DNA from 3 places in the Streptomyces sp. NPDC048191 genome. Region 1 is predicted to be linked to each of the others. Evidence: predicted binding sites of a transcription regulator. Region 1 holds the regulator's gene; each other region holds the start of a gene.
What was found. Region 1 encodes HrcA, which represses chaperone genes, less so after heat shock. Its sites were predicted from a motif close to TTNGCACTCNGNNNNNCNGAGTGCNAA; they were not measured.
Positions count from the first base shown of each region.

Region 2: a site for HrcA is predicted at 2,536-2,562, ahead of groES (co-chaperone GroES). Genes of this name have one in related genera too.
Region 3: a site for HrcA is predicted at 1,668-1,694, ahead of groL (chaperonin GroEL). Genes of this name have one in related genera too.

Region 1 is NZ_JBEZMO010000010.1:46,934-51,830, reverse strand. It holds gene AB0D93_RS18455 (nitronate monooxygenase) at 1-820, opposite strand, end outside; gene dnaJ (molecular chaperone DnaJ) at 1,009-2,145, opposite strand; gene hrcA (heat-inducible transcriptional repressor HrcA) at 2,146-3,162, opposite strand; gene AB0D93_RS18440 (MBL fold metallo-hydrolase) at 3,328-4,050, shown strand; gene AB0D93_RS18435 (DUF3097 domain-containing protein) at 4,085-4,897, shown strand, end outside.
Region 2 is NZ_JBEZMO010000005.1:329,426-334,322, reverse strand. It holds gene AB0D93_RS12010 (class I SAM-dependent methyltransferase) at 1-507, opposite strand, end outside; gene AB0D93_RS12005 (polysaccharide deacetylase family protein) at 598-1,506, shown strand; gene AB0D93_RS12000 (polysaccharide deacetylase family protein) at 1,503-2,363, shown strand; gene groES (co-chaperone GroES) at 2,709-3,017, shown strand; gene groL (chaperonin GroEL) at 3,138-4,763, shown strand; gene AB0D93_RS11985 (ester cyclase) at 4,818-4,897, opposite strand, start outside.
Region 3 is NZ_JBEZMO010000003.1:433,156-438,052, reverse strand. It holds gene thrC (threonine synthase) at 1-622, shown strand, start outside; gene AB0D93_RS07800 (MoaD/ThiS family protein) at 619-894, shown strand; gene AB0D93_RS07795 (cold-shock protein) at 1,326-1,532, shown strand; gene groL (chaperonin GroEL) at 1,858-3,480, shown strand; gene AB0D93_RS07785 (NADH:flavin oxidoreductase) at 3,731-4,855, shown strand.

The sequences.
Region 1 (4,897 bases):
GGCGGCCGGAGAAGGCGCGGGTCAACTCGGTGCGCGCGAACAGGGGGTTGGTCAGCGCCTGCTTGTGCACGGCCTGGGCGCCGGACTCGGAGGTGGCGAGGAAGGCGGTGCCCAGCTGGGCCGCGCTCGCGCCGGCGGCGAGGACCGCGGCGATCTGGCCGCCGCGCATGATGCCGCCGGCGGCGACGACCGGGATGCCCACGGCCTCGCGGATCTGCGCGACCAGCGACAGCAGTCCGATACCGGAACCGTCGTTCTCGGCCAGGTCGCGGTGGGTGCCCTGGTGGCCGCCGGCCTCCACGCCCTGCGCGATCACGGCGTCCGCCCCGGCCTGCTCGACGGCGCGGGCCTCCTCGGCGGTGGTTGCGGTGACCAGGGTCAGGGTGCCGGCCCTGCGCAGCTTGTCGAACACCTCCCGGCTCGGCACTCCGAAGTGGAAGGAGACCACCGGCACCGGGTTGTCGAGGAGCACGGCGAGCTTCGCCTCGTAGCCGTCGTCCCGGCCGCTGTCGGGGTCGCCCAGCTCGGTCTCGTACCAGGCGGCCTCGCCGGCCAGCTGGTGGGCGTAGACCTCGACGGCCCCCGACTCGGCATACTCGGGCTGGGGCATGAACACGTTCACGCCGAAGGGGCGGCCGGTGAGCCCCCGCAGCTGCTTGATCTCCTGGTACATGCCGTCGGCGGTCTTGTATCCGGCGGCGAGGAACCCGAGGCCGCCGGCCTCGGAGACGGCGGCGGCGAGCTGCGGGACGGAGACACCGCCCGCCATGGGGGCCTGCACGATCGGGTGGGGGAAGAGATCGGTCAGTGCGGAGGACATGACCGCATGTTGTCACGTCCTCCGAACAAGTCCGAATCCGGGCTTCCCCCGGCCTATGCCAGGTGCAATACCCGAGATCAGCGTCCGTTGAAGGCGTCCTTCAGCCGCGAGAACAGCCCCTGCCGCCCCGGCTGACCGTGCCCGCCCGGGGGCCACCCCCCGGACCCCCGGTCACCCGCCAGCGGACGTCAGCGTCCGTTGAAGGCGTCCTTCAGCCGCGAGAACAGCCCCTGCTGCCCCGGCTGGAACTGACCCTGCGGGCGTTCCTCGCCGCGCAGCTTGGCCAGCTCGCGCAGGAGCCGTTCCTGCTCCGGGTCCAGCTTGGACGGGGTCTGCACCTCGACGTGCACGATCAGGTCACCCCGGCCGCCGCCGCGCAGATGCGTGACACCACGGTTGTGCAGCGGGATCGACTGGCCGGACTGGGTACCGGGCCGGATGTCGACCTCCTCCATGCCGTCCAGCGTCTCCAGCGGCACCTTGGTGCCGAGCGCCGCCGCCGTCATCGGGATCGTCACCGTGCAGTGCAGGTCGTCGCCGCGCCGCTGGAAGGTCGGGTGCGGCAACTCGTGGATCTCGACGTACAGGTCACCGGCGGGACCGCCACCGGGGCCGACCTCGCCCTCACCGGCGAGCTGGATCCGGGTGCCGTTGTCGACACCGGCCGGGATCTTGACGGTGAGCGTGCGCCGGGAGCGGACGCGGCCGTCGCCGGCGCACTCCGGGCACGGGGTCGGGACCACGGTGCCGAAGCCCTGGCACTGGGGGCAGGGGCGCGACGTCATGACCTGGCCGAGGAAGGACCGGGTGACCTGCGAGACCTCACCGCGGCCCCGGCACATGTCACACGTCTGCGCGGTCGTCCCCGGAGCCGCGCCCTCGCCGTTGCAGGTGTTGCAGACGACGGCCGTGTCGACCTGGATGTCCTTGGTGGTCCCGAAGGCCGCCTCGTCCAGTTCGACCTCGATGCGGATCATCGCGTCCTGGCCGCGCCGGGTGCGCGAGCGCGGGCCGCGCTGCGACGCCGTACCGAAGAACGCGTCCATGATGTCGGAGAAGTTGCCGAAGCCGCCGGCCCCGAAGCCGCCCGCGCCGGCGCCGCCCGCCTGCGAGAGCGGGTCGCCGCCGAGGTCGTAGACCTGCTTCTTCTGCGGGTCCGACAGCACCTCGTAAGCGGCGTTGATCTCCTTGAACCGCTCCTGGGTCTTCGGGTCCGGGTTGACGTCCGGGTGCAGCTCGCGCGCGAGCCGACGGAACGCCTTCTTGATCTCATCCTGCGACGCGTCGCGGCGCACGCCGAGAACGGCGTAGTAGTCCGTGGCCACTTACGACTCCGCCAGGATCTGTCCGACGTACCGTGCCACTGCGCGTACCGCTCCCATCGTTCCCGGGTAGTCCATGCGGGTCGGTCCGACCACGCCGAGCTTGGCAACCGCCTCGCCGCCCGAACCGTAGCCGACCGACACGACGGAGGTGGAGTTGAGTCCCTCGTGGGCGTTCTCGTGCCCGATGCGCACCATCACGCCCGGATCCTTCGCCTCGCCGAGGAGCTTGAGGAGCACGACGTGCTCCTCCAGTGCCTCCAGGACGGGCCGGATCGTGAGGGGAAAGTCATGTCCGAAGCGGGTGAGATTGGCGGTACCGCCGATCATCAGCCGCTCCTCGTTCTCCTCCACGAGTGTCTCCAGGAGTGTGGAGAGCACCGTGGAGACCGTACCGCGGTCCTCCGGCTCGAAGGCGTCCGGGAGGTCCTCGACCAGCTTCGGCACGTCCGTGAAGCGGCGCCCCGCGACCCGGCTGTTCAGCCGAGCGCGAAGATCCGCGAGCGACGCCTCCCCGAACGGCGCCGGGCAGTCCACCATCCGCTGCTCGACCCGGCCGGTGTCCGTGATCAGCACGAGCATCACGCGCGCGGGGGCGAGTGAGAGCAGTTCCACGTGCCGGACGGTGGACCGGGTCAGGGAGGGGTACTGCACGACGGCGACCTGCCGCGTGAGCTGCGCGAGCAGCCGCACGGTCCGCGCCACGACGTCGTCGAGGTCGACGGCGCCCTCCAGGAAGTTCTGGATCGCCCGCCGCTCGGGCGCCGTCATCGGCTTGACGCCCGCCAGCTTGTCCACGAACAGCCGGTAGCCCTTGTCGGTGGGGATGCGCCCGGCACTGGTGTGCGGCTGCGCGATGAACCCCTCGTCCTCCAGGGCCGCCATGTCGTTGCGGACCGTCGCCGGGGACACCCCGAGGTTGTGCCGCTCGGTCAGGGCCTTCGACCCGACCGGCTCCTCGGTGCCGACGTAGTCCTGGACGATGGCGCGCAGTACCTGGAGCCTGCGTTCACTCAGCATTCGCGCGCACCTCCAGCACGTCGTCGTCCCCTCTGTCCCGCGATTCGTCCGCTTGGCACTCTTCGCATGCGAGTGCCAGCGTTCCCGGGCCCAGTGTACGGCTGTCGGGTACACCCAGGGCAAGGTCGGTGCGGTCGCGGCGGCACTTGGGGCTAGCGTCGCGGTATGACGGTGACTTGGGAAGAGCTGGGGTGGGAGCGGCTGGCCGCCGGGGCCGGCCGGTGCCGGCTGCCCGGCTGGGACTGCACGGTCGGGCTGGTCCTCGGGGAGGGTACGGCGCTGATGGTGGACGCCGGCTCCAGCCTGGCCGAGGGCGCGCGGCTACGGGCGCAGGCCGAGGAACTGGCCGACGGCCGTGTGACCCATCTCGCGCTCACGCATCCCCATTTCGACCACGTCTTCGGGGCGCCCGTCCTCGCGGGGGCGGAGGTGTACGCGGCGGTGGGCGTCGACGCGGTGTTCGCCCGCGAACGCGCCGAGCTGCGCCTGGACGCGATGCGCAACGGGCTCCCGGTGGCGGACGCCGACGAGGCGGTGGACGCGCTGGTGCCGCCCCGCCACCTGGTCTCCGGCGAGTGGACACTGGACCTCGGCACCGGCCGCCAGGCGCTGCTGGCGAACGTGGGCCCGGGTCACACGGCACACGACCTCGCGGTCCTGGTCCCCGGCTCCCCGGAGGTGGTCTTCTGCGGCGACCTGGTCGAGGAGTCCGGCGAGCCCCAGGCCGGCCCGGACGCGCTCCCGTCCCGCTGGCCGGACGCCCTGGACCGGCTCCTCTCGCTGGGCGGCGAGGACGCGCTGTACGTGCCCGGTCACGGAGCGGTGGTGGACGCGGCGTTCGTGCGGCGGCAGCGCGATGAGCTGGCGGCGCGTTTCGGCGTGTCGTAGGCGCGGCCGTACGGCTTCTCCTATCGTCACTCGAATGCGCCCACCCGTCTCCCGCCACCGCCCTTCCAACGGGGGCCCCTCGGGCCCGCGCCCTCGTTCGTACTCCCCCGACCTGACCCCGCCGTGGAAGGAGCCGAAGTCCGTGCCGGAGGTGCCGGCGGAGCCGGGCCTGGTGGTGGAGGAGCCCGGCACCGGGTTCTGCGGGGCGGTGATCCGCTGCGAGGCCGGCACGGTGACGCTGGAGGACCGCTTCGGCAAGCACCGGGTGTTCCCGCTGGAGCCCCGGGGCTTCCTGCTGGAGGGCCGGGTGGTGACGCTCGTACGACCGTCCTCGTCGGCTCCGGTACGGCCCACCCGTACGGCTTCCGGCTCGGTCGCCGTCCCCGGCGCCCGCGCCCGCGTGGCCCGCGCCGGGCGCATCTACGTGGAGGGCCGGCACGACGCCGAGCTGGTCGAGAAGGTCTGGGGCGACGACCTGCGCATCGAGGGCGTGGTCGTGGAGTACCTGGAGGGCGTGGACGACCTGCCGTCGATCGTGTCGTCGTTCGCACCGGGTCCGGACGCGCGGCTGGGCGTCCTGGTGGACCACCTGGTGCCGGGCACGAAGGAGTGGCGGATCGCGGAGTCGGTGACCAGTGAGCACGCGCTGGTGGTCGGCCACCCGTACATCGACATCTGGCAGGCGGTGAAGCCGGCGGCGCTGGGGATCGAGGCCTGGCCGACGGTTCCGCGGGGGCAGGACTGGAAGACGGGGGTGTGCCGGGCGCTGGGCTGGCCGTCGGAGAACACCGGGGCGGTGTGGCAGGCGATCCTGAAGCGGGTGGGGTCCTACCGGGACCTGGAGCCG
Region 2 (4,897 bases), on a different contig from region 1:
GGCAGGGTCGACGAACACGGCGTCGTACCCGCCCGTGTCCACCTCGGTGACGTCCGCCTCCCGCACCTCGATCAGCTCGTCCAGCCCCAGCGCCCCGGCGTTCGCCCGGGCCACGGCGGCCGTCACCGGGTCCCGGTCCACCGCGAGCACCCGGATCCCCGCCCGGGCGAACGCGATCGCGTCCCCGCCGATCCCGCAGCACAGGTCGGCCACGCAGGTCACGCCGAGGTCCTTCAGGCGCTGTGCGCGGTACGTCGCCACGCTGGTCCGGGTCGACTGCTCGACGCCGTTCGGGGTGAAGAACATCCGCCCCGCGTCCGCCGGCCCGAACTTGGCCGCCGCGCGCTGCCGCAGCCGGGCCTGGCCGAGCGCCGCCGACACCAGCCCGGCGGGGTGGTCGCGGCGCAGCCGGGTGGCGACGGCGAGTTCGTCGGCCGGGGCGGTGTCGCGGACCTCGTCGAGGAGGGCCCGGCCTTCGGGGGTGAGGAGGAGAGCGAGGTCGTTCACCGGGTCATTGTGGGCCAGTCGGTGGATCGTGCGCCCCCGGCGGCGGTGTCGGCCGGGGCTCCGGGTACCGGCCTGGAAGGATCCGGCACCATGCGAGCGGTCGTACAAAACGATAAAAAACGGGCCCGCTGTGGGCGCGCGGTCCTGGCCTGCGCCGCCGCCGCGCTGACCTGCGCCCCCCTTCTCTCCGGTTGCGTGGCCCCCGAGGAGACCCGTCCCGCACCCGCTCACGGCGGCGCGGAGATCCTGAGTCCCCACTCCCGCCAGGCCGCCGAACACGCCCGACTGGTCGCCGCCGCCAGGCGCTGGGGGCTCGACGGGGTCCCGCTGACCCCACCCGCGCCGCCCAGGACGAAGCCGGAGATCACCGCCCGGCCCGGCTTCGAGGTGAGCCACCAGGAGGACTGGGACCTGCCCCCGGTCTTCACCACGATCCCCACCAAGCAGAAGATCGTCTTCCTCACCATCGACGACGGCTCGGAGAAGGACCCCAGGTTCCTGCGGATGATGCAGGACCTGAAGGTCCCGTACACCGCCTTCCTCAGCAACTACCTGGTCAAGGACGACTACGGGTACTTCCGGAAGATGCAGTCCTACGGCCACACCCTCAACAACCACACCCTGCACCACCCCTACCTGCCGGGCCTGTCCTACGCGGACCAGAAGGCCGAGATCTGCGGCATGCAGGACATCATGGAGAAGCAGTTCGGCAGGCGCCCGACGGTCTTCCGCCCGCCGTACGGCAACTACAACCGGGACACCCTCCGCGCCGCCAAGTCCTGCGGCATCAAGTACGCGCCGATCTGGAACGAGGAGGTCTACGTCGACCACTGGGAGTACCGCGAGGACGACCAGAGGATGCGCCGCGGCGACATCGTCCTCACCCACTTCCGCGGCCGCTCCGACTGGAACGGCACGATGGTCGACGACATGCGCCGCTTCCTGAACAGGATCACCCGCGAGGGTTACGCCGTGGCCCGCCTGGAGGACTACCTGTGAGGCGGGGGGCGGGGCGCGGCGGAGCGGGCTCCGGACGGCGCCCGGGCCGGTATGTCGCCGCGCTCCTCGTCCCGGCCCTCCTCCTCGGCGGCTGCGCCCAGTCCGTCCGCCCCATCGAACGCCTCGGCAAGAAGGCCGCCGAGGGGGTGCGCCCGCACGGCGCCGCCCACGACCAGGCCTACCGCCGCTGGGGACTGACCGAGCCCCTCGCCCGCCCCCCGCAGCCCGCCGCCCGCGCGCTCGTCCTCACCCCGCCGGACGCGGTCCACCGCCCCCTGCCCCTCCCCGTGGACCACGTCGCCACCCGCGACCGGGTGGTCTTCCTCACCTACGACGACGGCGCCGACAAGGACCCCCGCTTCGTGGACATGGTCCGCGAACTCCGGCTGCCGGTCAGCATGTTCCTCACCGACAGCATCGCCGGCCCCGGATACGGCCACTTCGCCCGCCTGCACCGGCAGGGCGCCGGCATCGAGAACCACGCCCTCGAGCACCACGCGCTGCCCGCACTGCCGTACGCCGGTCAGCGCGCCGAGATCTGCGGCCAGCAGGACAGGCTCAGGTCCCGCCTCGGCCTGCGTGCCCGCCTCTTCCGCCCGCCGTACGGCGCGTACGACACCACGACCCTGCGCGCGGCGGCCGACTGCGGCATCTCCGCGGTCGTCCTCTGGCGCGCCGCGATGACCCCGGACGGCCTCGTCTACACCCACGGCGAACACCACCTCCGCCCCGGCGACATCATCCTGGTCGGCCCGGACGGGGCGACGGGCCGGACCCTGCGGGAGCGCACGGCACGGGTGCTGCGCAGGGCGCAGCAGAGGGGGCTGACGGCGGGGCGGCTGGAGGACTACCTGTAGCGCGCTCTTCCGGTGCCGGTTTGCGGACATCGGCCTGTCCGGCGTCGGAGGACGAGGGCCGAAGGCCGGCAGCGGGGGTCTGGGGCGGCAGCCCCCGGGGGCGGCGGGGCCGACACCGGCCCGCAGAACAACCCGGCGCCGACCCGTCCGCAGCCGACGCGCGGCACGGCAATTGGCACTCCGCTTGACCGAGTGCTAATCCCGGTCATAGTCTCGGCTCTGGCACTCCCCACTGGAGAGTGCCAACAAAGCGACGGGCAGGTCCGGCACCCGCGACGACGGATCCACCTGGTCGCCACCTCAGACAGTTAACCCCGTGAGATCTCCGAAGGGGGAGGTCGGATCGTGACGACCACCAGCTCCAAGGTTGCCATCAAGCCGCTCGAGGACCGCATTGTGGTCCAGCCGCTGGATGCGGAGCAGACCACCGCCTCTGGCCTGGTCATCCCGGACACCGCGAAGGAGAAGCCCCAGGAGGGCGCCGTCCTCGCCGTGGGCCCGGGCCGCTTCGAGAACGGCGAGCGCCTTCCGCTCGACGTCAAGGTCGGCGACGTCGTCCTCTACAGCAAGTACGGCGGCACCGAGGTGAAGTACAACGGCGAGGAGTACCTCGTCCTCTCGGCCCGCGACGTGCTCGCGATCATCGAGAAGTAATCACCTCGAGCAAACCTTTGCTCTTGAGCTGCGCCCCTGGCCCCCGCGACCGATAACGAAGCCGGGCGCCCGGGGCGCAGTTGTCTTCACACCCTAGATTTCGAGAGGGCTCCCGCTGTCATGGCGAAGATCCTGAAGTTCGACGAGGACGCCCGTCGCGCCCTCGAGCGCGGCGTCAACAAGCTGGCCGACACGGTGAAGGTGACGATCGGCCCCCGGGGCCGCAACGTCGTCATCGACAAGAAGTTCGGCGCCCCCACCATCACCAACGACGGTGTCACCATCGCCCGTGAGGTCGAGATCGAGGACCCGTACGAGAACCTCGGCGCGCAGCTGGTGAAGGAGGTGGCGACCAAGACCAACGACATCGCGGGTGACGGCACCACCACCGCCACCGTGCTGGCCCAGGCGCTGGTGCGCGAGGGCCTGAAGAACGTCGCCGCCGGCGCCTCCCCGGCCGCCCTGAAGAAGGGCATCGACGCCGCCGTCAAGGCCGTCTCCGACGAGCTGCTCGCGTCGGCCCGCCCGATCGACGAGAAGTCCGACATCGCCGCCGTCGCCGCGCTGTCCGCCCAGGACCAGCAGGTCGGCGAGCTCATCGCCGAGGCGATGGACAAGGTCGGCAAGGACGGTGTCATCACCGTCGAGGAGTCCAACACCTTCGGTCTGGAGCTGGACTTCACCGAGGGCATGGCCTTCGACAAGGGCTACCTGTCGCCGTACTTCGTGACGGACCAGGAGCGCATGGAGGCCGTCCTCGACGACCCGTACATCCTCATCAACCAGGGCAAGATCAGCTCCATCCAGGACCTGCTGCCGCTGCTGGAGAAGGTCATCCAGGCCGGCGCCTCCAAGCCGCTGCTGATCATCGCCGAGGACGTCGAGGGCGAGGCCCTGTCGACCCTGGTCGTCAACAAGATCCGCGGCACCTTCAACGCCGTCGCGGTGAAGGCCCCCGGCTTCGGCGACCGCCGCAAGGCGATGCTGCAGGACATGGCCATCCTCACCGGTGCCACCGTCATCTCCGAGGAGGTCGGCCTCAAGCTCGACCAGGCCGGCCTGGACGTGCTGGGCTCCGCCCGCCGCGTGACGGTCACCAAGGACGACACCACGATCGTCGACGGCGCCGGCAAGTCCGAGGACGTGCACGGCCGCGTCGCGCAGATCAAGGCCGAGATCGAGAACACCGACTCCGACTGGGACCGCGAGAAGCTCCAGGAGCGCCTCGCGAAGCTGGCCGGCGGCGTGTGCGTGATCAAGGTCGGCGCCGCCACCGAGGTGGAGCTCAAGGAGAAGAAGCACCGCCTGGAGGACGCCATCTCCGCGACCCGCGCCGCGGTCGAGGAGGGCATCGTCTCCGGTGGTGGCTCCGCCCTGGTCCACGCCTCCAAGGTCCTCGAGGGCAACCTCGACAAGTCCGGCGACGAGGCCACCGGTGTCGCGGTCGTCCGCAACGCGGTCGTCGAGCCGCTGCGCTGGATCGGCGAGAACGCCGGCCAGGAGGGCTACGTCATCGTCTCCAAGGTCAAGGACCTGGAGAAGGGGCAGGGCTACAACGCCGCCACCGGCGAGTACGGCGACCTGGTCAAGGCCGGCGTCATCGACCCGGTGAAGGTCACCCGCTCCGCCCTGGAGAACGCCGCCTCCATCGCCTCCCTGCTGCTCACGACCGAGACCCTGGTCGTCGAGAAGAAGGAAGAGGAAGAGCCGGCCGCCGCGGGCCACGGCCACGGCCACGCGCACTGACGTACGTCGGTACCGAAGGCCCGGCACCACCACGGTGCCGGGCCTTCGCCCTGTCTACTGCTCCAACTCGTCCAGCGCCCCCAGCTGTTGCATCAGCCCCAACTGGTCGTCCTGCCACCACAGCTCGGCGATCT
Region 3 (4,897 bases), on a different contig from region 1:
CAACGTCAACCTGCGGCCGTACTACGCGGAGGGCTCCAAGACCCTGGCGTACGAGATCTGCGAGCAGCTCGGCTGGCGGCTCCCGGACCAGATCGTGGTCCCGATCGCCTCCGGCTCCCAGCTCACGAAGATCGACAAGGGCCTGCAGGAGCTGGTCAAGCTCGGTCTCGTCGAGGACAAGCCGTACAAGATCTTCGGCGCGCAGGCCGAGGGCTGCTCGCCGGTGTCGACCGCCTTCAAGGCCGGGCACGACGTGGTCCGCCCGCAGAAGCCGAACACCATCGCCAAGTCCCTCGCCATCGGCAACCCGGCCGACGGGCCGTACGTCCTGGACATCGCGCGCCGCACCGGCGGCGCCGTGGAGGACGTGACGGACGAGGAAGTCGTCGACGCCATCAAGCTGCTGGCCCGTACCGAGGGCATCTTCGCGGAGACGGCGGGCGGCGTGACCGTCGGTGTCACCCGCAAGCTGGTCAAGGACGGCGTCCTGGACCCGACGAAGACCACGGTCGTCCTCAACACCGGCGACGGCCTGAAGACCCTCGACGCGGTGGCCGGGACCGGCCTCACCGCCACCATCCGACCGACCCTGGACTCCTTCCGAGAGGCTGGCCTCGCATGAGCGTGACCGTTCGCATCCCGACCATCCTGCGCACCTACACGGGCGGCCAGGCCGAAGTGGCCGCCGAGGGCGCCACCCTCGCCGAGGTCATCGAGGACCTGGAGAAGAACCACACCGGGATCGCCGCCCGCGTCCTGGACGACCAGGGCAAGCTGCGCCGGTTCGTCAATGTCTACGTCAACGACGACGACGTCCGCTTCGAGCAGGGCCTCGAGACGGCGACCCCGGACGGCGCCGGGGTTTCGATCATTCCGGCGGTCGCCGGCGGCTGATCGTTACCTTAGGTAACTCCAGTTACGCATTGTTCATCGAATTGCCCCCTCCGTGAGAGAAGTGGAGGGGGCAATTCTGTGTGGTTGAGCGCGGTAGAGTTGGGGAACGCGTTCCCGGACCGACGGGTCGGGAGCCCTGTATTCATGCTGCGTGCCCGACAAGAAGTAGCCAAAGTGCGTGGGTTTCATGCGGCTTTTGTGCCCTTTGCGGGGCCCGACTTGCCCGGAATTCGGGCGAATTCTCACCACATTCCGGACCGTTCCCGTCCAGAATTCTCGTCCGATTGACCTGTTGCAGACGGCAGTTGGACAGATACATTCAGCCGCGGTCGACGCGTTCCGGCGCACGCCCCCGACCAATGGGGGGTGAGGTCTGACCCGGATCCGCGAAGTGTGGATCTGTGCAAGGGCCAGTAATAGGGGAGTTAGGCATGGCTCAGGGCACCGTCAAGTGGTTCAACGCGGAGAAGGGGTACGGCTTCATCGCGGTCGACGGTGGTGCGGATGTTTTCGTCCACTACAGCGCGATCCAGATGGACGGTTACCGCACCCTGGAAGAGGGGCAGCGGGTCGACTTCGAGATCTCGCAGGGCCAGAAGGGCCCGCAGGCGGACATGGTCCGGCTGGCGACCAGCTGAAGCACGCGTCGGCTGACAGCGACGTTCTTCTGTTTCATCTTCGAAGGGCCCGTACCCATGGGTACGGGCCCTTCGGCATGCCTGGCGCCCCCCTGTTCGCGCGCGGCTGAGCGCCCCTCCGGCAGGCCCGGGGCGCTTGCACTCGGGGGTGCCGAGTGCTAATCATTGGCGTTAGCACTCTGAAGGTGAGAGTGACAGTGATGGACCGGGTCGGTGAGGCCCGCGGGCCAAGTGGGGCAAGGAACCACGCGGCCGGCGAGCCGTCCGTCGCGGGCGCGGGCGCGGTCCGAAGGAATCACCCCCAGTCCTGGAGGGACCACTTCACATGGCCAAGATCATCGCGTTCGACGAGGAGGCGCGGCGCGGCCTCGAGCGCGGCATGAACCAGCTCGCGGACGCCGTGAAGGTGACGCTCGGCCCCAAGGGCCGCAACGTCGTCCTCGAGAAGAAGTGGGGCGCCCCCACGATCACCAACGATGGTGTCTCCATCGCCAAGGAGATCGAGCTCGAGGACCCGTACGAGAAGATCGGCGCCGAGCTGGTCAAGGAAGTCGCCAAGAAGACGGACGACGTCGCCGGTGACGGTACGACCACCGCGACCGTGCTCGCCCAGGCCCTGGTCAAGGAAGGCCTGCGCAACGTAGCCGCCGGCGCCAACCCGATGGCCCTCAAGCGCGGTATCGAGAAGGCCGTCGAGGCTGTCTCCGCCGCCCTGCTGGAGCAGGCGAAGGACGTCGAGACCAAGGAGCAGATCGCCTCCACCGCGTCCATCTCCGCCGCCGACACCCAGATCGGCGAGCTGATCGCCGAGGCCATGGACAAGGTCGGCAAGGAAGGCGTCATCACCGTCGAGGAGAGCAACACCTTCGGCCTGGAGCTCGAGCTCACCGAGGGCATGCGCTTCGACAAGGGCTACATCTCCGCCTACTTCGCGACCGACATGGAGCGCATGGAGGCGTCGCTCGAGGACCCGTACATCCTCATCGCCAACTCCAAGATCGGCTCCGTCAAGGACCTGCTCCCGCTGCTGGAGAAGGTCATGCAGTCGGGCAAGCCGCTGCTGATCATCGCCGAGGACGTCGAGGGCGAGGCCCTGTCGACCCTGGTCGTCAACAAGATCCGCGGCACCTTCAAGTCCGTCGCCGTCAAGGCCCCGGGCTTCGGCGACCGCCGCAAGGCCATGCTCGGCGACATCGCCATCCTCACGGGTGGCGAGGTCATCTCCGAGGAGGTCGGCCTCAAGCTGGAGAACGCGACCCTGGACCTCCTGGGCCGCGCCCGCAAGGTCGTCATCACCAAGGACGAGACCACCATCGTCGACGGTGCCGGCTCCTCGGAGCAGGTCAACGGCCGGGTGAACCAGATCCGCGCCGAGATCGAGAACAGCGACTCCGACTACGACCGCGAGAAGCTGCAGGAGCGCCTGGCGAAGCTCGCCGGCGGTGTCGCGGTCATCAAGGCCGGTGCCGCCACCGAGGTGGAGCTCAAGGAGCGCAAGCACCGCATCGAGGACGCCGTCCGCAACGCCAAGGCGGCCGTCGAGGAGGGCATCGTCGCCGGTGGTGGCGTGGCCCTGCTGCAGGCCTCCCAGGTCTTCGAGAAGCTGGAGCTCGAGGGTGACGAGGCGACCGGCGCCAACGCCGTGCGCATCGCGCTCGAGGCCCCGCTGAAGCAGATCGCCGTCAACGCCGGCCTCGAGGGCGGTGTCGTGGTGGAGAAGGTGCGCAACCTGACCCCGGGCCACGGCCTGAACGCCGCGACCGGCGAGTACGTCGACCTGGTCGCCGAGGGCATCATCGACCCGGCGAAGGTGACCCGTTCCGCGCTGCAGAACGCCGCCTCCATCGCCGCGCTGTTCCTCACCACCGAGGCCGTCATCGCCGACAAGCCGGAGAAGGCCGCCGCGCCGGCCGGCGGCGGCATGCCGGGCGGTGACATGGACTTCTGATCGACCTGACGGTTGATCGCCTGTCCTACGGACGAGGGCGGTGCCCCCAGCCACTGGCTGGGGGCACCGCCCTCGGGCGTTTCACGGTCATGGAGTGACGGCCGGACCGGCACGGTGTGAGCGGCGTCACGTAAGAGGCTTCCCTCGGGTCGGGAATGTGGGGCAGCGCATAGGCGATTACTTAAGCAGCTGCAACAATGCGTGCACACATACCGCCCGGTTTACAGATCCATCCCCGAGGAGCCCCCACGTGACCGTCACGACGCCCGCCTCCCGCGCGGCCCAGCTGCTGTCCCGCCCGATCGCGCTCAACGGTCTCACCGTCCCGAACCGGATCGTGATGGCGCCGATGACCCGCATGTTCTCCCCGGGCGGCATCCCCGGCGAGGACGTGCGCTCGTACTACGCCCGCCGTGCCGCCGCCGGTGTCGGCCTGATCGTCACCGAGGGCACCTACGTGGGCCACGACTCGGCAGGCCAGAGCGACCGCGTGCCGCGGTTCCACGGGGAGGAGCAGCTGGCGGGCTGGGCGAAGGTCGCCGAGGACGTGCACGCGGCCGGCGGCACCGTCGTCCCGCAGCTGTGGCACATCGGCATGGTCCGCAAGGACGGCGACGCCCCCTTCCCGGACGCCCCGGCGATGGGCCCGTCGGGCCTGGTCACGGCGGGCGCCGAGCCCACCGGCAAGGCGATGACGCAGGCCGACCTGGACGCCGTCATCGGCGCGTTCGCCGAGGCCGCGGCCGCGGCCGAGCGCATCGGCTTCGACGGTGTGGAGCTCCACGGCGCCCACGGCTACCTCGTCGACCAGTTCCTGTGGGAGGGCACCAACCGCCGCACCGACGCCTACGGCGGCGACCCGGTGGCCCGCACCCAGTTCGCCGCGGAGATCGTCGCCGCGGTCCGCGAGGCGGTCTCGGCCGACTTCCCGGTCATCTTCCGCTACTCGCAGTGGAAGCAGCAGGACTACACCGCCCGGCTCGCCGAGACCCCCGAGGAGCTGGAGGCCATCCTGACCCCGCTCGCCGCGGCCGGCGTCGACGTCTTCCACGCCTCCACCCGCCGCTACTGGGTGCCGGAGTTCGACGGCTCGGACCTGAACCTGGCGGGCTGGACGAAGAAGATCACCGGCAAGCAGGTCATCACCGTCGGCTCGGTCGGCCTGGACGGCGAGTTCCTGGCCGCCTTCCAGGGCCAGGGCTCCGAGGTCAAGGGCATCGACAACCTCCTCGACCGGCTGGAGGCCGACGAGTTCGACATGGTCGCCGTGGGCCGTGCGCTGCTCCAGGACCCCGAGTGGGCCGCCAAGGTGCTCGCCGACCGCTTCGACGAGCTGAAGCCGTACGACGCTGCCGCGGTGAAGACCCTCAGCTGACCTGGTTTCCCGGGCACTTGTGATCGTCCCCGCCCGTTTCCC